Regions from separate parts of the Yersinia antarctica genome, predicted to be linked through region 1. Evidence: riboswitches for the same ligand, from Rfam matches in the RefSeq annotation. Region 1 holds a riboswitch; each other region holds the start of a gene.

Region 1 (6,715 bases):
CACTTTCAGCCCGTCAGTCACTTCATATTGTTGTTCAAACTGCTCACCCAACGTCACTTGCCGCACATCGACCTGATCTTTATCGTTCACCACCAAAACAAAGTGTCCCTGCTTATTCTGCTGCAATGCGGCAATCGGTATGACAGTAACCGGTTTTGCCATTTCTGCTGCCAGCGACACATTCACCACCCCACCGGGCAGTAATAAATGCCGTGGATTGGCAAAACGGGTACGCAGGGTAACGGTACCGGTCTGTTTATCAATTTGATTATCAACGGACTCAAAAACGCCGCGTTCCGGGTACTGCTTACCATTCGCCAGTTGAATACGAGGAGTAAAGTTGCCAAACGGCAATGTGCTGCTGTCCGCAGAGGGACCTGTAACCGACAACTGATAGGTTGCTGTAATGTAATCTCGTTCATTCACTGCGATAGCTACCCGAATCGGATCAAGTTGGACAATATTGACCAACGTGCCGCTGGCAGGATTAATTAGGCTACCGACATTAAAACGGCTGTGACCAATCTGACCGGTTATCGGCGCGTAAATACGGGTAAAACTGAGCTGTAATTGCTGGATTTGCAGGTTCGCCTGCGCCTGAGCTACCGCCGCGCGGCTGATATCGCGCTGCGCTTGTGCTTCGTCAACTTCCGCCTGGCTGACCGAGCGATTACTTCCCAAACGCTGTAAGCGGGTGAGGTTCACCTGAGCATGATTAGCACTGGCAGTCGCACTGTCTAACTGCGCCTGGGCCTGCGTTACTGCGGCCTGATGCAACGCGGGATCAATTTCATACAATAGAGAGCCCTGCTTGACCATCTGCCCTTCGGTAAACAACCGCGCAGCAATAAACCCTTCGGTGCGGGTCGTCACATCCACCGACTGAATCGCCTCCACGCGCCCCAAATACTGTAACGCAGTATCCGGTGTGATTGAGGTTACGACCGAAACAGTAACCGCAGGCAGCGGTGCTGCTGCAAAAACCTGATGTGTCACAAGACTCAACAGCAAGAGCAAATTCAGCCGAGTCCGTAGGATTCGTGGCACGTAATTGATTAGCGTGGACCAAACCAAATTCAGTGTAACCATGGTCATTCCTTACTCTCGGCAAAAAGTGATAATTTCATAAAGAGCGCGCAACCTTTTGCGGGCCAAAGAGAAGGTAACGTATTACACCTATAATGATAAGAGACTAAGATTATATTCATGTTAGTTTATATTTCTTCTGAGTCTTCACTTCCTGCTGATTAAATGGATGTTTTATCCTATTTAGGATCAGCCTAAATTTTGTAAGTGCCAAGGGAACTCACTATGACGGACTCCAGCCAGCCAGAATCACCATCACGGGCAAAAGGAGATAATGTTTTCTTTGCAAAACAAACTTTACAGGCCATGGCCTTGCTGGTTGGGGCAACCATCATTATTGCAGCGGTAGGCATTATCTATATCGCCTCGCAATTAAATGAACGAGCGACATCTCAAAGTCGTTTTCTGGTAGAAAAAGCCTGGAAAATGCGGCAAGACTCAATAAAAACCCGAATAAAAGATAATGCTTTCTGGGGTGATGCTTATGAACATTTGCATGTAAAAGTCGATCCTGACTGGGCTTTTGTCAGCCAAAATCTGGGGCCGTCACTGTATAGCGACTTTAATTATGAGGGAGTGTTTGTTGTTGATGGGCTAGGAAAAACCCGTTATTCGGTCATCAATGGGCAACTGAAAGATATTAGCCTGCCCGATTGGCTCAACAAAGATATAACCCCGTTGATTGACGCCGCCCGAGCGCGGGCAGACAAACAATATATTGCAACTGAAACCATCGACGTGGCTGGGCAACCGGCCATTGTTGCGGCTGCGGCCTTAACTACTGGTAGTGATCCACGCGTTAAAACAGTGGCTGGAGCACCCTCTGTTCTGGTGTTTATCGATTTACTGACACAGCCCGAGCTAAATACCTTGGGCGAAGATTATGGTATTCATCAACTGCGTACCCCTGAGGATGAAAAAGACGCGGCATCCAGCCCGTCAGTTCTATTATCTGCCAGTGATAACAGCGCATTGACGCTGCATTGGAATCAGGATATGCCCGGCGCGCAACTGCTCAACATATTACTCCCACTACTGACGCTGGTTGCATTGATTCTTGGGCTGACCGGCTGGTTAGTTCTGCGGCGGGCGATGTCAGAAGCACGGGTAGCGGATGAAAACAAATCTGCTTTAATCGCCAGCGAAGAACGCTTTCGTCATGTCGCCGAAGCTGCTACCGACTGGTTATGGGAAACCGATGCCGATTTACGCATCACCTACCTGTCGCAACGGTTTTTGACCATTACCGGATTAAGTGTGGAGCGCTGGCTGGGGCGTAATCTTGATTCACTGTTAAATTGCGATATTATCCCGCTGCGCTCTTGGTTACAGCACACCCATCTGACTGAATCTCGCAATGAGTTGCAATGCACTTATTTCTCCGCCAAAGGCGATAAACGCATTTGCCGTATTTATGCCAAACCTATCATCCAAAACAACGAAACCATTGGGTTCCGTGGCACCGCATCGGATATCACCCGTGAAATAGAAGCACAGGAACGGATTCAGCACCTCTCTCTACATGATGCATTGACCGGTTTACCCAACCGTCTGCGAATGAAAGAATTCCTGGAAAATAAGTTACGCCATTTAGCTGCGGCCCCCCACCCGCTGGTTATCCTCAATGTTGACTTGGATAAGTTTAAACCTGTTAACGACACTTTTGGTCATGTTACCGGTGATCTGGTACTGCATCAGGTATCTGAACGCCTAAGAAGTTGTTTGCGTGATCAAGATTTAGTCGCGCGTCAGGGGGGAGATGAATTTGTTCTAATTATCACAGGTCTTGCGTCACGCAAAGAAATTGAACAGCTTTGTACGCGCGTTATCACCCGAATCGAAAGTCCTTACGTGATAAATGATCAGGATATTTATATCGGGGCCAGCATTGGTATTGCACTGGCACCTCAAGACTCAATGCAAGCCGAAGAGCTATTACGATTTGCAGATATTGCCATGTATGAAGCTAAAAACAGTGGCCGTAACCGTTGGAGCTTCTACTCCAGTGAAATGAATGAGCGCCTGATGCAACGCAGTGAGCTAGAGCGTTTTTTACGTCAGGCCGTTAAGCACAACGAATTTAACCTTTATTACCAGCCACGCTACCGTATTGAGGGAACACAACTGACGGGTGCTGAAGCCTTGGTGCGCTGGAACCACCCGATTTTGGGGCTGCTGATGCCGGATCAATTTATTGCGCTGGCCGAAGAGACGGGGCTTATCACCTCAATTAGCGACTGGACCATGCTACAGGCATGTCAGGATGCATCGACATGGCCCTCGTCACTGATTGTTTCCGTTAATATTTCTGCGGTTGAATTCAGGAACCAGCGCCTGATAGAACGAGTGCGCCAAGTCCTGCTGCTCACTGGGCTACCTAGCCATCGATTGGAGCTGGAAATCACCGAGCGGATAATGATTGAAGATGCCGATGGTGCCTTTAAAACCATGACAGCATTGAAAACCCTGGGTGTGCGCTTATCGATGGATGACTTTGGTACTGGATATTCCTCACTGAATTATCTGCGCCGCTTCCCGTTCGATGGATTGAAAATTGATAAGAGCTTTACCGATGAACTGGCCGAGTCACATGAAGGCCAATCAATTGTCGAAGGAATCATTAACCTCGGCCATGCGCTGTCCATGACGGTGACCGCCGAAGGGGTAGAAACCGCCGAGCAGCTCGGGCAGTTACAGACTCTGATGTGTGATGAAGTTCAGGGTTATTTCTTGGGTAAGCCAATGAAACTGGATGATTTATTAGTTCTTATCCGTAATACACATTATGACTGAGGGCCGTTCAGCCGCTGGCGCTCAAGGCGATAGGGCTGAGCGGTAACGCTATTTTTAAGAGGTTAACCGGGGAGAGGCTATACCAGATCGCTTATTTTCAGTTGATAAAGGCCATCTAGAAAAGCTGGAATAAAGCTACCAGGGCCTGCCACCTGCTGAGATACCTGCCCGCCGACTTGTGACATCACCCGGCAAGCCGTTGCCACATGATGTAAACGGTCGCCTTCCAGTGCGCAAAATGCCGCTACCACGGCAGAAAGTGCGCACCCCGTCCCCACTACCCGGGTCATCAGCTTATCGCCACCGGTCACGGCAAAATCACGCAGGCCGTCGGTGATATAATCCACCTCACCGGTAACCGCAACCACAGTCTGCACCTGTAGTGCCAATTGGCGAGCAGCAGGCAGTGCACTCACCGAAGAATCGACACTATCCACCCCACGCCCCATAGTCGCCATACCGCTTAATGCCATGATTTCCGAGGCGTTACCCCGTATTGCCGCCGGTTTTAGCGCTAATAATTGATGGGCAAAATCAGTACGATAGACAAGCCCGCCGACCGCAACGGGGTCCAGCACCCAAGGGGTAGAGGATTGATTTGCCGCCTGGATTGCCGCCAGCATGGATTCGGCCTGAGCGCGGTGTAACGTGCCGATATTGATAAGTAAACTGTTCGCCATTGTACTAAATTGTGCGGCCTCTTCAGCTTCAACCACCATGGCAGGAAAAGCCCCTAATGCCAGTAACACATTGGCAGTGAAGGACTGTACTACCTCATTAGTCAGGCAATGGACTAATGGCGGTGTAGTTTGGAATTGTTGCAAACAGGCCGCCGCCAGTGCATCAGGGTACGGGAGAGGAGCGATTGAAAAGTCAGAGCGAATAGTATTCATGATATCCCCCACCGGCGAACAAGAAGGGGGACCGTTGTTTATGGACTCAACAACGATACCGCGACTTCCCTCCGCTGGTATAATCCAGATCAGGTAATACGGGTAAAATCTCAGCCATTACGCATTTAGCGGCAGGCACCCCGAGTCAACGAGCTTTATTATTAACACAATTAGCGGTAATCAAACACCATTAGCCATAATCATCACTTATGGCATTTTGACGCAGCGGCAATCAGTGCTTGCCCTAGAGCCAGCCCACCATCACCGGCAGGCAGACGCTGGGGCAGCAACAGTTGGAAATCATGCAGTTGTGCGCTAAGTAACTCACGCAGTAACCGGTTATGTAGCACCCCACCTGAAAAGACAATAGTATCAATACGATAATACTGGGCCGCCTGCCGCGCCAAAGTAGCAAATCCCTGGGCCAGAGCAAAATGGAACGCATAGGCCCGCTCCGCCGGAGTGGCATTATAAGCCAACCATTGCTGCCAGAAAGTGGCTAAGTCCAGTTGGTTATCGCACAGCGGCATCGTCACTGGCGGCACTGAAACCGCACTTTGTCGCGCCAGTGCTTCCAACTGGCAGGCGGCTTCGCCCTCCCAACTTATCGATAGCGGGGCAAGATTGAGTGCAGCCGCTACTGCATCAAATAAGCGCCCAGTTGAAGAGGCCAACGGCGCATTAATCCCCCGCTCAATCGCCCGCGCCAATACCCTACCCTCCGGCTGAGGAATCACCGCACTCTCAGGCAAATGTTGCCAATTGGGGACATAGCGCTGTAACTGGGCCAGCAGGTTACGCCACGGTTGACGCGAGGCCAGATCGCCACCGGGTAGTGCCACTGCGGGCAAGCCACCAATATATTCACAGCTCGTATAATCTACTCGTAGGCATTCACCGCCCCACAATTGACCATCAGCGCCATAACCCAGCCCATCCAATGCCACACCAATCACCGCCCCACCCTCGCGAGGCCAGCCATGCTCTGCCAGACAAGCCACCAGATGGGCATGATGATGTAGCACGTCAACACAAGGGATATTCCACTGTGCTGCCAGGGTTTTCCCTAATTGGTGGCTGACGTATCCGGGGTGAGCATCCACCGCTATCACCTGTGGTGTGAAATGGTAAATATCACAAAACAGCGCCACTAACTGCTGCTGTTGCTGTGCGATATCGCGGTCTTCCAGATCCCCCAGATGTTGACTCAACACTGCATTACCATCACGCAGCAGGCAAAACGTGTTTTTCATATCCGCACCCAGCGCCAGAACTGCTGGCTGCTGGCTAAATCCCGGAGGTAACTCGAAAGCATCTGGCACATACCCTCTGGCTCGGCGTAGCATTTCAGCACTGCTGCCGGTGAGTCGCACTAATGAGTCATCGGCCCGCTGCACAATTTGCCTATCGTGCAATAACCAGTGGTCAGCAATATCTCTCAGGGCACCTAGCGCCTGCTCATTACTCAATGCCGGGGGTTTACCACGGCCATTACCGGAGGTCATCACCAGAGGCCGTCCGACCTGTTGCAGCAGCAAATGTTGTAACGGATTGGCGGGTAGCATCACGCCAATTTCAGGTAAGCCCGGTGCCAGCGCCGTACACAGCGGGCTATCAGCCCGCGACGAAACCAACACAATCGGAGCCGCAGGGCTACGTAACACGCGTAATAACGCGGCGCTATCGTTACTTTGCACGCAGCGTGATAACCAGTCGGCGTGCGGTAACATCACCGCCAGCGGCTTGGAAGGCCGTTGCTTGCGCTGCCGTAAACGGGCCACCGCAGCAGCATTGGTGGCATCTACCGCCAGATGGAATCCTCCCAGCCCTTTGACGGCAACAATATCTCCTGCCAACAGGGCGGCTGCGGCTTGCTCTAGCGCCGCAAAGTTGTGCGCAATCGATTGTCCCTCTCGCCCCGTTAGCCACAATTGCGGGCCACA
Region 2 (6,715 bases), 200 kb from region 1:
TGGTTTTTGTGCAGTGATACAGGCTGAATTTACCTGATGGCGCGTCTCCATGTTGTCGCTGCAATCCAGCACCAAATCAGCGTTAGCTACCGCATCGGCCAATGCCGCACCTAGCAGCCGCGTATCAAATGGGACAATTACAATCAACGGATTGAGGCTTTGCAAATGACGTTGGGCTAACCGTGCTTTACTTTGATTAGCTGAGGATGTTTGGCTGATATCTGTGGTGCGATACAGGATTTGGCGCTGTAAATTGGTCAGTTCCAGTTGGTCATCATCAGCCAGTAATAGCTTACCGACACCGGCTGCCGCCAAATAGAGCGCAGCAGGCGAACCAAGGCCGCCAAGGCCGATAATCAGCACACAGGCACTTTTCAGCTTCAACTGGCCCTCAGGGCCGATATCCTCCAGTAATAACTGGCGGCTGTAGCGCAAGAATTCGCTGTCACTCAACTCATACTTGTTTGTCATCAGCCAGCTCCTTGCCCTCAATCAGGTGCAGTAATTGTGCTGTTGCCTGCTGCCAATCGTCACTCAGGGTAATGGCACTGACGACCGCTACACTACCGACACCCGTGGCCAGGACCGCCGGTACGCGCTCAATGCTGATACCGCCGATGGCAACGGTCGGGTAGCCTGGCGTGTTGTCGACCATCTGCTTGAGTACCGTCAACCCTTGTGGTGATGACGGCATTTGCTTGGTTTGTGTGGGGAAGATGTGGCCCATGGCGATATAAGAGGGCCGGACAGCTTTAGCTATCGCCAGTTCCTGCTCATCATGGGTTGATACGCCCAGCCGTAATCCAGCTTGCTGAATCGCGGCCAAGTCGGCTGTTTCCAAATCTTCCTGACCCAGATGAACACCATAGGCACCATGCTTAATCGCCAGCCGCCAATAATCATTGATAAATAAGCGTGCCTGATAGCGTTTGCCTAACGCTATGGCAGCGGCAATGTCTTGTTCTACCTGCGCATCATCTAACTCTTTGATACGTAGTTGTATTGTGGTTACACCTGCGGCAAGCAGGCGCTCTATCCAAAGTAGGCTATCGACGACGGGATAGAGACCAAGACGCTGTACCGTCGCAGGGAAACCTTTCTTTGCAGAAAATGAGGCATGATTAGACAGGTTCATTATTGGCCTCGCTCTTGAGGTTAACGGGGCTGTGATACAGCTCGCTGCCGCGAGAGCGGAACTCCGCTGACATCTGTTCCATACCTGATTGTAAAATTTCGATCGGTTGGGCTGCTGTTTCTTGTGTCGCTGCTAGCTCTTGCGTCACAGCCTGTTCTTGCGTAGCGGCATAGTCGCGGACTTCCTGAGAGATTTTCATCGAGCAGAATTTCGGCCCGCACATTGAGCAGAAGTGGGCCACTTTGCCGGACTCCTGCGGTAGGGTTTCGTCGTGATAGGCTCGTGCGGTTTCTGGATCAAGCGCCAGATTGAACTGATCTTCCCAGCGGAATTCAAAGCGCGCTTTCGACATGGCGTTATCGCGGATCTGCGCACCGGGGTGGCCTTTGGCCAAGTCTGCGGCATGGGCGGCGATTTTATAAGTAATAAGACCTTGTTTCACATCCTCTTTATTAGGCAGGCCAAGATGTTCTTTCGGTGTGACGTAACACAACATGGCGCAACCGAACCAACCAATCATGGCGGCCCCAATACCTGAAGTGAAATGATCATAACCCGGCGCAATATCCGTAGTTAGCGGGCCTAAGGTATAGAATGGCGCTTCATGGCAGTGTTCCAACTCTTCCGTCATATTGCGGCGAATCATCTGCATCGGCACATGACCGGGGCCTTCAATCATCACCTGGACATCATATTCCCAGGCGATTTTGGTCAATTCACCCAAGGTATGCAGCTCAGCGAACTGGGCTTCATCATTGGCATCCTGAATGGAACCAGGGCGTAGGCCATCACCCAGTGACAGTGAGACATCATAGGCCGCACAGATCTGGCAGATTTCGCGAAAATGCTGATACAGGAAGTTTTCCTGATGATGGGAAAGGCACCACTTCGCCATAATTGAACCACCACGGGAGACGATACCGGTCAAGCGTTTGGCGGTCATCGGTACATAGCGCAACAACACACCGGCATGGATAGTAAAGTAATCCACCCCTTGCTCGGCCTGCTCTAACAGTGTGTCACGGAACATTTCCCAGGTTAGGTTCTCGGCCACACCATTTACTTTTTCCAGCGCCTGATAGATAGGAACGGTACCAATAGGGACCGGGCTGTTACGTAGGATCCATTCACGGGTTTCATGGATATAGCGGCCAGTGGACAGGTCCATCACGGTATCGGCACCCCAGCGGGTTGACCACACCAGTTTTTCTACTTCCTCTTCGATGGAGGAGGTCACCGCAGAGTTACCGATATTGGCATTCACTTTCACTAAAAAGTTACGACCAATAATCATCGGCTCAGATTCTGGATGGTTTATATTGGCGGGAATGATAGCTCGGCCCGCCGCCACTTCCTGACGTACAAATTCGGCAGTGATATTTTCTGGCAGGTTAGCGCCAAAAGCCTGTCCTGGATGCTGCTGGCGTAGTACCTCACCACGAATACGTTCACGGCCCATATTTTCTCGCAGCGCGATAAACTCCATCTCTGGCGTGATGATACCCTGACGGGCGTAATGCAGTTGGGTGACGCATTTGCCTGTGATGGCTTTCTTCGGGTGTGGCAGATGCTCAAAACGCAAATGATCCAAGCCTTCGTCGGCCAAACGTTGTTGGGTGAAGCCAGAGCTGACAGAGGTCAGTGCGGCGCTATCCTGGCGTTCAGCTATCCAGCTATCGCGTAATTTGGGTAACCCGCTGTGAACATCCAGTTTGGCATTTGAGTCACCATATGGGCCGGAAGTGTCATACACCGGGATGGCTTCGTTATCTTCATAGCGTGGTGCGTCTTTGCCACCGCCAATCAGTGTCGGACTGAGCTGGATTTCGCGCATCGGTACCAGAATATCTGGCCGTGAGCCTTGTAGGTAAATACGTTGGGAGTTGGGGAAAGTGACACCTTGCAAAGTATCAATAAACTGTTGAGCTTGTTCACGTTGTTGTTTACGTGGAATAGGTTTACGTGGGCGTGATGAACTTTTAGTGGTTGTATTATTAGACATAGCAATTCCTACCAGTGTGGTTTATAGGGAAAATTGCTTGTCTGGAGCTTGGCGGGAGTAACGATGTTGGCCAGTAACCGGCAGCTACCTGTAAGGATAGAGACCGGGCCTGTAGCGATAAATTACTCTTGTTCCCTTCGCGGGTATTAACCCGATCAGGTTCCGCGGATCCCGAATTAACGGTCTCAGCCTGCGTTTGCTTTCCTAAGAAAACAGGTGCTAGGCACTCCGACAAGAAACCCCAGTATATGAGGTTGAATTAAAACTACAAGCCCGTGCTGTTCAGCGGGCTATTTTACCGGCCCTGTTTGAATAACTGGCTGGGCGGCTTGCCATGACTCGGCTGCCCATTGAATCAATTGATCTTCCAAGCGGAAACGGGCATCAAGGGCTTCGCCGATATCAGATAATGCTTGTTGAAACTCGATACAACTGTCCTGATCGATCTCAATGTTGGTATAACGATCATGGAATGTCATGATCGTTTGAGTATTATTTTTTAACGCAGGATACACTTTGGTCGTCAGCGCCATTTTTGGGCTAGACGCGCCTTCCACCTGTTTGATAATTCTGTCATAGATATGAAAATGCCCGGAAGAGAGATAATCCACTAAATTATGGCAAAAGTTCTCCAGCGCTTTTTCGTTAAGCGGGGTATGCTTTTCTTTTTGCGGCTTAATACCGATCACTGTGCAATATGAAACTAACAGTTCTTTACGCGCATGAAGCCATTGATCAATTAATTCATTACTGCCGCCAACGCGTTGAGTCAGGCTTTCTAGTCGGTTGAGCATGAACGACCCCGTGAGTAAGGAAAAGTAATAGTGGGTTACAAAAATGTAACAAGCCGGATTCTAGATTGCCAGTGAAGTCGAGGTTGTGCAACAACGATATGGAACTACAACTTACAGGTAAAGAAAGTGGCTGGTGGATTGTCAGTCATGAAAACAAATTATGGTTGCCGAAAGGGGAGTTACCACAAGGTAATGCCGCTAATTGGTCATTGCAGGGCGCAACGGCAAGGCAAATCGGTGAATGGCAAGGGCAGGCGGTATGGTTGATCCGTCAGATGATGTCTACTGATATGGGTTCCGTGCGGCAATTACTGGATGTGGATCGCGGCTTGTTCCAATTGGCTGGGCGTGGTGTGCAACTGGCAGAGTTTTATCGTTCTCACCGTTTTTGTGGTTATTGCGGTCACCAAATGCAGGCCAGCCGTTCCGAGTGGGCTTGTCTGTGTAATCACTGCCGTGAGCGCTATTACCCACAAGTCGCCCCTTGTGTGATTGTTGCCATTCGCCGTGATGATGAAATTTTATTGGCGCAGCATGTACGGCATCGTGGCGGCATTAATACCGTATTGGCAGGCTTTGTCGAAGTGGGTGAGACTCTGGAGCAGGCGGTTTCCCGTGAAGTTTTAGAAGAAAGTAATATTCACATTAAAAATCTGCGCTACGTAACATCACAGCCTTGGCCGTTCCCCCATTCACTGATGATGGCGTTTATGGCCGAGTATGACAGTGGTGAATTGCGACATGACCCTAAAGAGCTGCTAAATGCCGGTTGGTATCGTTATGACCAATTGCCATTACTGCCGCCGCCAGGCACCGTAGCACGACGATTAATTGAAGATACCGTGGTGTTATGCCGCGAGCACCGTGAGTTGATCTAATCAGAAGGGAGTGCTGAAGCGCTAACCTCATAGCCGACGCAGTTTAAACCCCACGAGAGTGAGTCATTATCACGCCCTTAATAGCGGCGGCAGTTAGCAGGAAAGTATTATCTGACATGCTACAATATGGTCCGCTAAAAGATGGCCGCCAGATAATTAAGGGAGCTCCACCATGAATGAGTTGAAAAACGATCGCTATCTGCGAGCCTTATTGCGTCAACCGGTAGATGTAACGCCGGTATGGATGATGCGTCAGGCGGGCCGTTATTTGCCGGAATATAAAGCTACCCGCGCGGTTGCCGGGGATTTTATGTCGCTGTGCAAAAATGCGGAACTGGCTTGTGAAGTGACGATGCAGCCATTACGTCGCTATCCATTGGACGCCGCGATTCTGTTTTCAGACATTCTGACCATCCCCGATGCTATGGGGCTGGGGCTCTATTTTGAAACCGGTGAAGGCCCAGGCTTCCAATCCCCGATTACTTGTCGCGCCGACGTCGAAAAGTTACCCATTCCCGACCCAGAAGAGGAATTAGGTTATGTGATGAACGCGGTAAGAACCATTCGCCGTGAGCTGAAAGGTGCGGTGCCATTAATTGGTTTTTCCGGCAGCCCATGGACGCTGGCAACCTATATGGTTGAAGGTGGTAGTAGCAAAGCGTTTACCAAACTGAAGAAAATGATGTATGCCGAGCCGCAAACCCTGCATCTGCTACTGGATAAACTGGCCGATAGCGTCATCTTGTATCTCAATGCGCAAATCAAAGCTGGCGCTCAATCTGTGATGGTGTTTGATACTTGGGGTGGGGTACTGACAGGGCGTGATTATCTTGAATTCTCCTTGAACTACATGCATAAAATCGTCGATGGCCTGATCCGCGAAAACGACGGGCGTCGGGTGCCGGTGACCTTGTTCACCAAAGGTGGCGGGCAATGGCTGGAAGCAATGGCTGCTACCGGTTGTGATGCATTAGGGTTGGATTGGACCACGGATATCGGCGATGCGCGCCGTCGGGTGGGTGATAAGGTCGCTCTGCAAGGCAATATGGACCCCTCTGTGCTATACGCACCACCTGCCCGTATTGAGCAGGAAGTGAGTACTATTCTCGCAAGTTTTGGCCAGGGTGAAGGGCATGTGTTTAATCTGGGGCACGGCATTCATCAGGATGTCCCGCCAGAACATGCAGGGGCTTTTGTTGATGCAGTGCATACATTATCAAAGCCTTATCATCAAAACTAATCGCTTATACCCAAAGTCATTGGGGCGGCAGGTAACCGTACTGTAGCTTCAAGCTCGAGGGAGGTTGGCCGATGATAGATACCAAAGCGTTACGGGCAGAACAGTTACAACGAGCATCTGAAATTATTCTTCACGATGATTTTGATAGTGGGTCAGTGCACTTTATTGCCGGTGCGGATGTTGGTTTTGAGCAGCAGGGGGAGATTACCCGTGCTGCTATCGCGATTTTGCGTTATCCCTCGCTAGAACTGGTGGAATATCAGGTTGCCCGCGTGGCAACTTCACTGCCGTATATCCCCGGTTTACTCTCTTTCCGTGAATATCCTGCATTATTAGCCGCCTGGGGGCAGTTGCAGCAACGGCCTCAACTGGTGTTTGTTGATGGGCAAGGTATCGCACATCCGCGTCGTTTAGGCGTTGCCAGCCATTTTGGGCTGTTGGTTGATGTCCCGACCATTGGTGTCGCCAAAAGTCGCCTGTGTGGGCACTCTCTGCCGCTAGAGAGCGATAACGGCGCATTACAACCACTCATTGATGGTGATGAGCAACTTGGCTGGGTGTGGCGTAGCAAAGTCCGTTGCAATCCACTGTTTATCTCGCCCGGTCATCGGGTCAGTGTTAGCAGTGCTTTGGCGTGGGTACAGGCTTGCATGGCGGGCTACCGTT
Region 3 (6,715 bases), 760 kb from region 1:
AGACAATGGCGGGTTTTGTTACCTTTCATTATCGAAATCCTTATTATCTGATTAATCTACTCGCCGGACAGTGAGCCAGGCTCTATGCAACGGCTTAGCGGGCGTGGTATTAGCTTGCCTGTCTATGACCATCAACCGGCGAAAAAGTTGATCCATAGCACGAATTTTCATCCTAATTCCAGTTATATCACAATCTGTATGACAGCTTGAGTTAAGCTATGAACCAGATAGCTATCAGCCGAGCCCACCCGATAAAAGGCCATGCCATGTTAACCGTTGAGTTACCCGAAGAACCCGAGAAGCTGTATTACTCTGCCGGGGATGCCCACCCGCTGGCTAAGCTTGAAACGGATAAAATTATCCAGATGGTTATCGATCTGGATGTTGCCAATTCCGACAGCGAGCATTATGTCACTGGCTGGATGGGGCTAAATAGCGTGGTGGTGGTACGTAATTACCAAAATAAGCGCGGTACAGCCAATGGTTTTGTGGTGAATAAAGGCGATCGCTATCGTCTGAGCATTCAATCCATTGAATTTCGCATTCCGAAGGCCGTGTTGTGGATGAGCTTTCGCCGTAAACCCCGCACCATGGAGTTAATCACCTACGAAACATTGGGCGAACAACCCAGCGGTATGCAGCAGTACCGTAATATCCTCGATGAAGAGTTGCTACAGCAACTCGATGCCGATTGGCGCGAATTGAATGATTATCTTGGTGCAGCCTGCTGGCAACTTGAAAATGACACCCCGCTGTGGCAACAAACCCGACAACAGATAACGCCCGAGACTATCCGTCAGTTAGTCGATGCGCCTATTTTTCGCACTAAACATCTACAGGCTGATGGGGATTACGCCGGGTTCTGGGCCGGAGAGTACTTTTTTGCCGTTCGCCAACCTAGCGCAGGCAACCCATTACCTGCGGTACAAATCTCCTGGCGTGAAGATGCAAAAGATATCGGCAGTTATCAATTTGATCTGATTAACGATGAAACAGGCGAGCCAAAACTCTCACTGTGTATCCGCCCACGCAAAGGCGCGGACAGCTATCTGCTTAACCGTTTTGATGCCCATCACTTGCAACGTGCTATCGCGATGTTTGCGATGACTCAGCGCTATTTATTGGCATAAAAATCTCTGCCATTTCAATAAATAAGGCATGCACTTCGTCATTGGAGCTACAGGTAGGCGGCAAGTGAACACATCCCGATGAGCTGACTCAAGTCAGTGATTCGGGGGGTGAGCGCAGCTAACACCCCGGCGACTTCAAGGACGAAGGATCCCCAAAGTCATTGGAGTTGCAGGTAGGCGGCAAGTGAACACATCTCGATGAGCTGACTCAAGTCAGTGATTCGGGGGGGTGAGCGCAGCTAACACCCCGGCGACTTCAAGGACGAAGGATCCCCAAAGTCATTGGAGTTGCAGGTAGGCGGCAAGTGAACACATCCCGATGAGCTGACTCAAGTCAGTGATTCGGGGGGGTGAGCGCAGCTAACACCCCGGCGACTTCAAGGACGAAGGATCCCCAAAGTCATTGGAGTTGCAGGTAGGCGGCAAGTGAACACATCCCGATGAGCTGACTCAAGTCAGTGATTCGGGGGGGTGAGCGCAGCTAACACCCCGGCGACTTCAAGGACGAAGGGGATTACCACCACCGGTGAAAATGATGCACCGGCCCGACCCCCTGTCCGACTTCAAGGGTATCGGCTTGTTCTAATGCACCTTGCAGATAGTGTTTGGCGGCATTCACTGTATCTGCCCAATCGTGGAGCCGTGGCCGTAAGGCCGCCAATGCGGCCGATAAGGTGCAGCCGGTGCCGTGGGTATGGCGAGTATTTACTCTGCGGGTAACAAAACGCTGTTCGCCTTGTGCCGTAAACAGCCAATCGGGGCTATCTTCACCGCTCAAATGCCCTCCTTTCATCAATACTCCCTGACACCCCAGAGCCAACAGTGCTCGCCCCTGTTCACACATTTGTTGCTCATCGCGCGCAGGCTGGCAATTGAGTAGCGCGGCTGCTTCTGGCAGATTCGGGGTAATCAAAGCCACTCGCGGTAACAGCAGTTGACGTACTGCGTCTACGGCCTCTGGTGCCAATAATGGATCACCGCTTTTGGCGACCATAACGGTATCTAGCACCACAAATGGGATGGGGTAACGTTGCAGTTGTGTGGCAACAATCTCGACAATGTCAGCATTAGCCAACATACCGATTTTCGCGCTATCGATGCGCACATCACTGAGAACAGAATCGAGTTGAGCTGCAACAAACGCCGGTTCGATGGGATAAACTGACTGCACACCACAGGTATTTTGTGCCACCAAGGCGGTGATCACACTGGTGCCGTAAGCTTGCAAAGCAGAGAAAGTTTTCAAATCAGCCTGAATACCGGCCCCACCGCTAGGGTCAGTTCCGGCAATCGTGAGTGCATTAATTCGCTTCATGAATATCTCTCCACACTCATATCAATGGGAGATCGAATGGCAGCAACAGCGAGAATAGCTAAAGAGAAAACGGCAGGTTGAACGAACATATTCCTCCTAACCGGCGGTCAAGAAGGCGGAACCCTAAGGTGCCGAGACTTCCCTACGCTGGCATAATCCAGATCAGGTAATACGGGTAATATCTCAGCCATGCCACTGTTTGTGGCAGGCACCCCGAGTCAGAATTGTTATTATCATGGGCAGGTGGTAGAAGATCAATCATGTATTGGCTCAACCAATGATCAATTTCGCAAAAGCACCCTGTTTTGGAGGTATAACCATAGGATGAGTATCAAGATTCGTCAGTATCAGGAAAGTGACCGGCCATTCCTGCGCACCTTGTATCTGGCATCACGTAAAGCAGCCTTTACCTGGCTGGACGTTGAACACTTTAGGCTGGAAGATTTTGATCGCTCAACCATTGGTGAAACTGTGCTGGTCGCCGTTGATGGCGATCAACACTTAGGTTTTGCCTCAATTTTTATGGAAGAGAGTTTCCTGCATCATCTGTTTATTGCCCCTGAACTACAACAGTCCGGTACGGGAAAAGCCTTATTGCAGGCAGCACAACAGCTATTTACCAGCCACGGCTCACTCAAATGTCTGGCAAAAAACCAGCAGGCGCTGGCGTTTTATCAAAAACAGGGGTGGGTAGCTATTGCCACCGGCATCAGTAATGATGGCGAATATACATTAATGCATTGGCATAATGAGAAGGTTAAATAAGAACAATATTGATAATATTAGTTAAAAAATAAAATTTAATATCTAACTTACTATCAAACATCGCTGCATCGTTATATGGGTTATTTTCCCCTCACAGATAAATCAGAAATAAGCACAAGGGAACTGGGTTTCCTTGTGCTTATTTTCTATTCCCCGCGCAGCGCCTTCACATCATCGGCTTTTATATTCAGTGCCGGTTGTCCGAATTGCTGTAGCAGATAATGACTCAAACTAACAACCTGCTCATCGGTTAAGGTGTTAGCAAATCCGGGCATAAAGACTTCACCGTCATTGGTTTTGCGTGACACACCGTGGAGAATCACATTAATCAGGTTATTGGGCTCGGATGCCCCGACCACCGAGTTTTTCATCAATGAAGGGTAATAACCGTCTTTCACGCCCTCACCGGTGAAACTGTGGCAACTGGCACAGTTCCCCAAATACAGGCGCGCGCCGTCAGTGTTGTTATCTGCCGTGAAAGGCATACCGCGTAAGGAATTAACACTACTCGCCGCTTGCCCCCAATCCGAACGACTCTTGGTTTCGTCATCTGGATTTAATGGCTCCAGGGTACGCAGATACACCGCCATGGCATTGAGATCACTCTCGCTCAGGTGGCGAGTACTGTTCTCAATAACTTCAGCCATCGGCCCGGCAGCTTGTGCTTTACCGTCAACATGGCCGGTGCGCAGATATTGCACCACCTGCTGCTGACTCCAGCCGCCAATACCGGCATGTGGATCAGAGGTAATATTAAACGCCGTCCAACCATTAATCTCTGCCCCCCCATAGGCTTTGCTCTCTTTCATCCCCATGGTGATATTACGCGGGGTATGGCACTCAGCGCAGTGCCCCAATGCTTCAACAAAGTAAGCACCCTGATTCCATTGTGCATCTTTAGTGTTGTCCGGCTGAAAGCGCTCCCCCTCGAAATTGACCAAATTCCAGAACCACAATCCCCAACGCTGGTTGAATGGGAAAGGCATGTCATTTTCGCGGTTAGCTTGATGCACTGCTGGCAGACTAAACAGATAGGCTTTAATGGCTTTGACGTCAGCATCCGTCAACAAGGTATATGAGGTGTAAGGGAATGCTGGGTAGAGATTCTCACCATTTTTCCCTTTCCCTTCATGTAATGCGCGCAAGAACTCTTCATCCGTCCAATTGCCAATTCCGGTCTCTTTATCGGGCGTGATGTTGGGCGAATATAGCGTGCCCATCGGCGTCTTGAAGGCAAGTCCACCGGCAAAAGGCTTACCGTCTTTGGTGGTATGGCAGGCCACACAGTCAGCGGCCGTAGTCAGGTACTCACCACGTGCAATTAGGTCAGCATCAGCACTGGCATACCCAGTTACAGCTAAACCTAATGCGATAAGCAGGAGATTCACTGAACAGCCCAAGGTTTGTTTTCTCATCTTACACCTCGGCCTTTAATGTTTCAGCGATACGCAGCGAGAGTGCGGCAATCGTCAAAGTACAATTAACTGAACCGACAGTTGGCATCACACTACTACTGGCGATAAACAGGTTTTTATGGTCATGGGTGCGACAATCGCTGTCCACTACCGAGTCTTTCGGGTCACTGCCCATAATGGTGGTACCCGTAATATGATTGTTATTGGCGAAGTTATTGTTGAATTTAACCTCGGTTCCCCCCATCAACTTTGCCGCCTCGGCATAGACCTGCTGAGTGTGTACCGCACTTTTTCGCACATAATCATCCATTGCATAGTAAAACTCGGGTTTCGCAATGCCGATGGCGTCTTTCTCGCTAGCGCTGGGGATAATGCGATTTTCGACATGAGGCAAAATCTCGTGGAAGCTGTCGAATTGTACAAAACGCGCGGCCCTGTCACGGATTTTGGCCTCAAGCTGTGGCCCGAGTTGCAAATCCCCCTGTTTGAGTAATTCAATCGTGACTTGATCGGTACGTGACAAATTGGATAAATGAATTTTTTTCGCTGCAAAATCAGCACGAAATGCACCATCACGGAAGCCGATCATCGACGTCATTTCCTGCGGCCCACGCCCTGGCCACAAGGGTTCACTGGCCATAAAAGTCACCCCGGTTCCGGGGTGATCCATTAGATTGCGCCCCACCATATCGGAACTATTACCCACTCCCCGTGGATTTTTCTCATCGGTGGACATCAGCATCAGTTTCGGAATTTCAATCCCATTAGCGGCCAGTACGAAGTATTTACCCTCAGCCCGATGCTCATTGCCTTGTTCATCTTTAAACAGTGCCGCAGTAATCTGTTTTTTATCATTAACTTCTAACTTATAAACCACAGCTTTGGGGCGCACGACTGCCCCCGCCTGCTCGGCTTTTTCGACATGAGTGATACCGTTATACATGGCGCCAATCGGGCAAATAGGCATGCAGTTGTTATTACCACAACAGGTTGGCCGGCCATCATAAGGTCGACTGTTACGGGCGACCGGTTCAGTGACCACATTGAAACTTCCGCCGTTAAAGCTGCCACCGTTAAAAACATGGCTATTTAACACCGTCTTGATGCGCTGTTCATTCCACGATAATGGCAATGGTGCCATCGGATAGGGTTCACTGCGGGGTGATCCTAGATCTTCATCACTTGGCCCCCAAACACCTAATTCCTGTTCAGCGCGCAGATACCACTTTTCCAACACGGCATACTCAATTGGCCAATCTCGCCCGACGCCATACACGGTTTTCAGTTTGAAATCGTTAGGCAAAAAGCGCCAGGCAGAAGCCGCCCAGTGCCAGGTTGTGCCACCCACTGCGCGGATATATTGCACATCATACGGATGTTCACCCTTTTGAATCAGATAGTTATTATTTGGGTTAGATTCAGGATGAGGCGCATACGCGGTGGAAGGATATGGCGCCATGTTGTCTGATTTATCCGGCTGATTACGGAAGTTTTCTACAATTTCCCAGCGAGAGAGGCGCGGACCTGCCTCTAAAACCAGTACTGACTTGCCAGCCATGGCCAGTTGATGGGCAACCAGCCCTCCTGCAACACCCGAGCCAATAACGACGATATCCGCCTTTAGTGTGTCAGCCATAAATGTATTCTCCAAAATTATAAGGCGACATCAGGCTTTACAGCCCAGTATCCGGGTTTATTCGGGCAATAAGAGCGAATAACCAACACATCGGATACCGCATCGAACATCAACGCATTCTCATAGCTGATTACCGCCGCATCGGTTCCCTCACCGATCACGCCGATATACCAGCCTTGCAATATTTGCCGGGCGATTTGTTGTTGCAGGGGTAGCCATTGCTGAGGTTCACCCGAAGGCAACGGTTGTAACAAGGAGAGTTTTTGGTCAAAACCGCCTATTTTCCCGAGCAGAACCTGATAGATTCGTTGACCAATCTGCGCATTAAGCTGGCGCTTACCGGTCAATGCGCGTGATACCAACATGAATCTTTCTAAATTCTGCGGCGAGGTTTGGGTCGATGCCGCGAAAGCATCTAGTGAAAGGGGACTCATCAGGCTACTGACTAGCCCGA

The links. A riboswitch is a leader RNA that binds a small molecule or an ion and turns the genes downstream of it on or off. The one in region 1 is predicted to bind thiamine pyrophosphate.
Positions count from the first base shown of each region.
Region 2: it holds a riboswitch for thiamine pyrophosphate, as region 1 does, so the genes downstream of both, thiC (phosphomethylpyrimidine synthase ThiC) here and thiM (hydroxyethylthiazole kinase) in region 1, are expected to answer to the same signal.
Region 3: it holds a riboswitch for thiamine pyrophosphate, as region 1 does, so the genes downstream of both, thiD (bifunctional hydroxymethylpyrimidine kinase/phosphomethylpyrimidine kinase) here and thiM (hydroxyethylthiazole kinase) in region 1, are expected to answer to the same signal.

Region 1 covers NZ_JBSJQF010000001.1:4,346,010-4,352,724, reverse strand. Annotated here, with positions in the region: gene ACWJJO_RS20160 (efflux RND transporter periplasmic adaptor subunit) at 1-1,089, opposite strand, end outside; gene ACWJJO_RS20155 (bifunctional diguanylate cyclase/phosphodiesterase) at 1,312-3,879, shown strand; gene thiM (hydroxyethylthiazole kinase) at 3,957-4,772, opposite strand; TPP riboswitch at 4,822-4,925, opposite strand; gene hypF (carbamoyltransferase HypF) at 4,976-6,715, opposite strand, start outside.
Region 2 covers NZ_JBSJQF010000001.1:4,541,784-4,548,498, reverse strand. Annotated here, with positions in the region: gene ACWJJO_RS20985 (HesA/MoeB/ThiF family protein) at 1-471, opposite strand, end outside; gene thiE (thiamine phosphate synthase) at 455-1,135, opposite strand; gene thiC (phosphomethylpyrimidine synthase ThiC) at 1,122-3,137, opposite strand; TPP riboswitch at 3,253-3,378, opposite strand; gene rsd (sigma D regulator) at 3,428-3,931, opposite strand; gene nudC (NAD(+) diphosphatase) at 4,030-4,809, shown strand; gene hemE (uroporphyrinogen decarboxylase) at 4,982-6,049, shown strand; gene nfi (deoxyribonuclease V) at 6,121-6,715, shown strand, end outside.
Region 3 covers NZ_JBSJQF010000001.1:3,585,156-3,591,870, forward strand. Annotated here, with positions in the region: gene ACWJJO_RS16635 (inhibitor of vertebrate lysozyme family protein) at 1-29, opposite strand, end outside; gene ACWJJO_RS16640 (hypothetical protein) at 267-1,130, shown strand; gene thiD (bifunctional hydroxymethylpyrimidine kinase/phosphomethylpyrimidine kinase) at 1,645-2,445, opposite strand; TPP riboswitch at 2,568-2,671, opposite strand; gene ACWJJO_RS16650 (GNAT family N-acetyltransferase) at 2,770-3,210, shown strand; gene ACWJJO_RS16655 (c-type cytochrome) at 3,357-4,625, opposite strand; gene ACWJJO_RS16660 (GMC family oxidoreductase) at 4,627-6,261, opposite strand; gene ACWJJO_RS16665 (sugar dehydrogenase complex small subunit) at 6,279-6,715, opposite strand, start outside.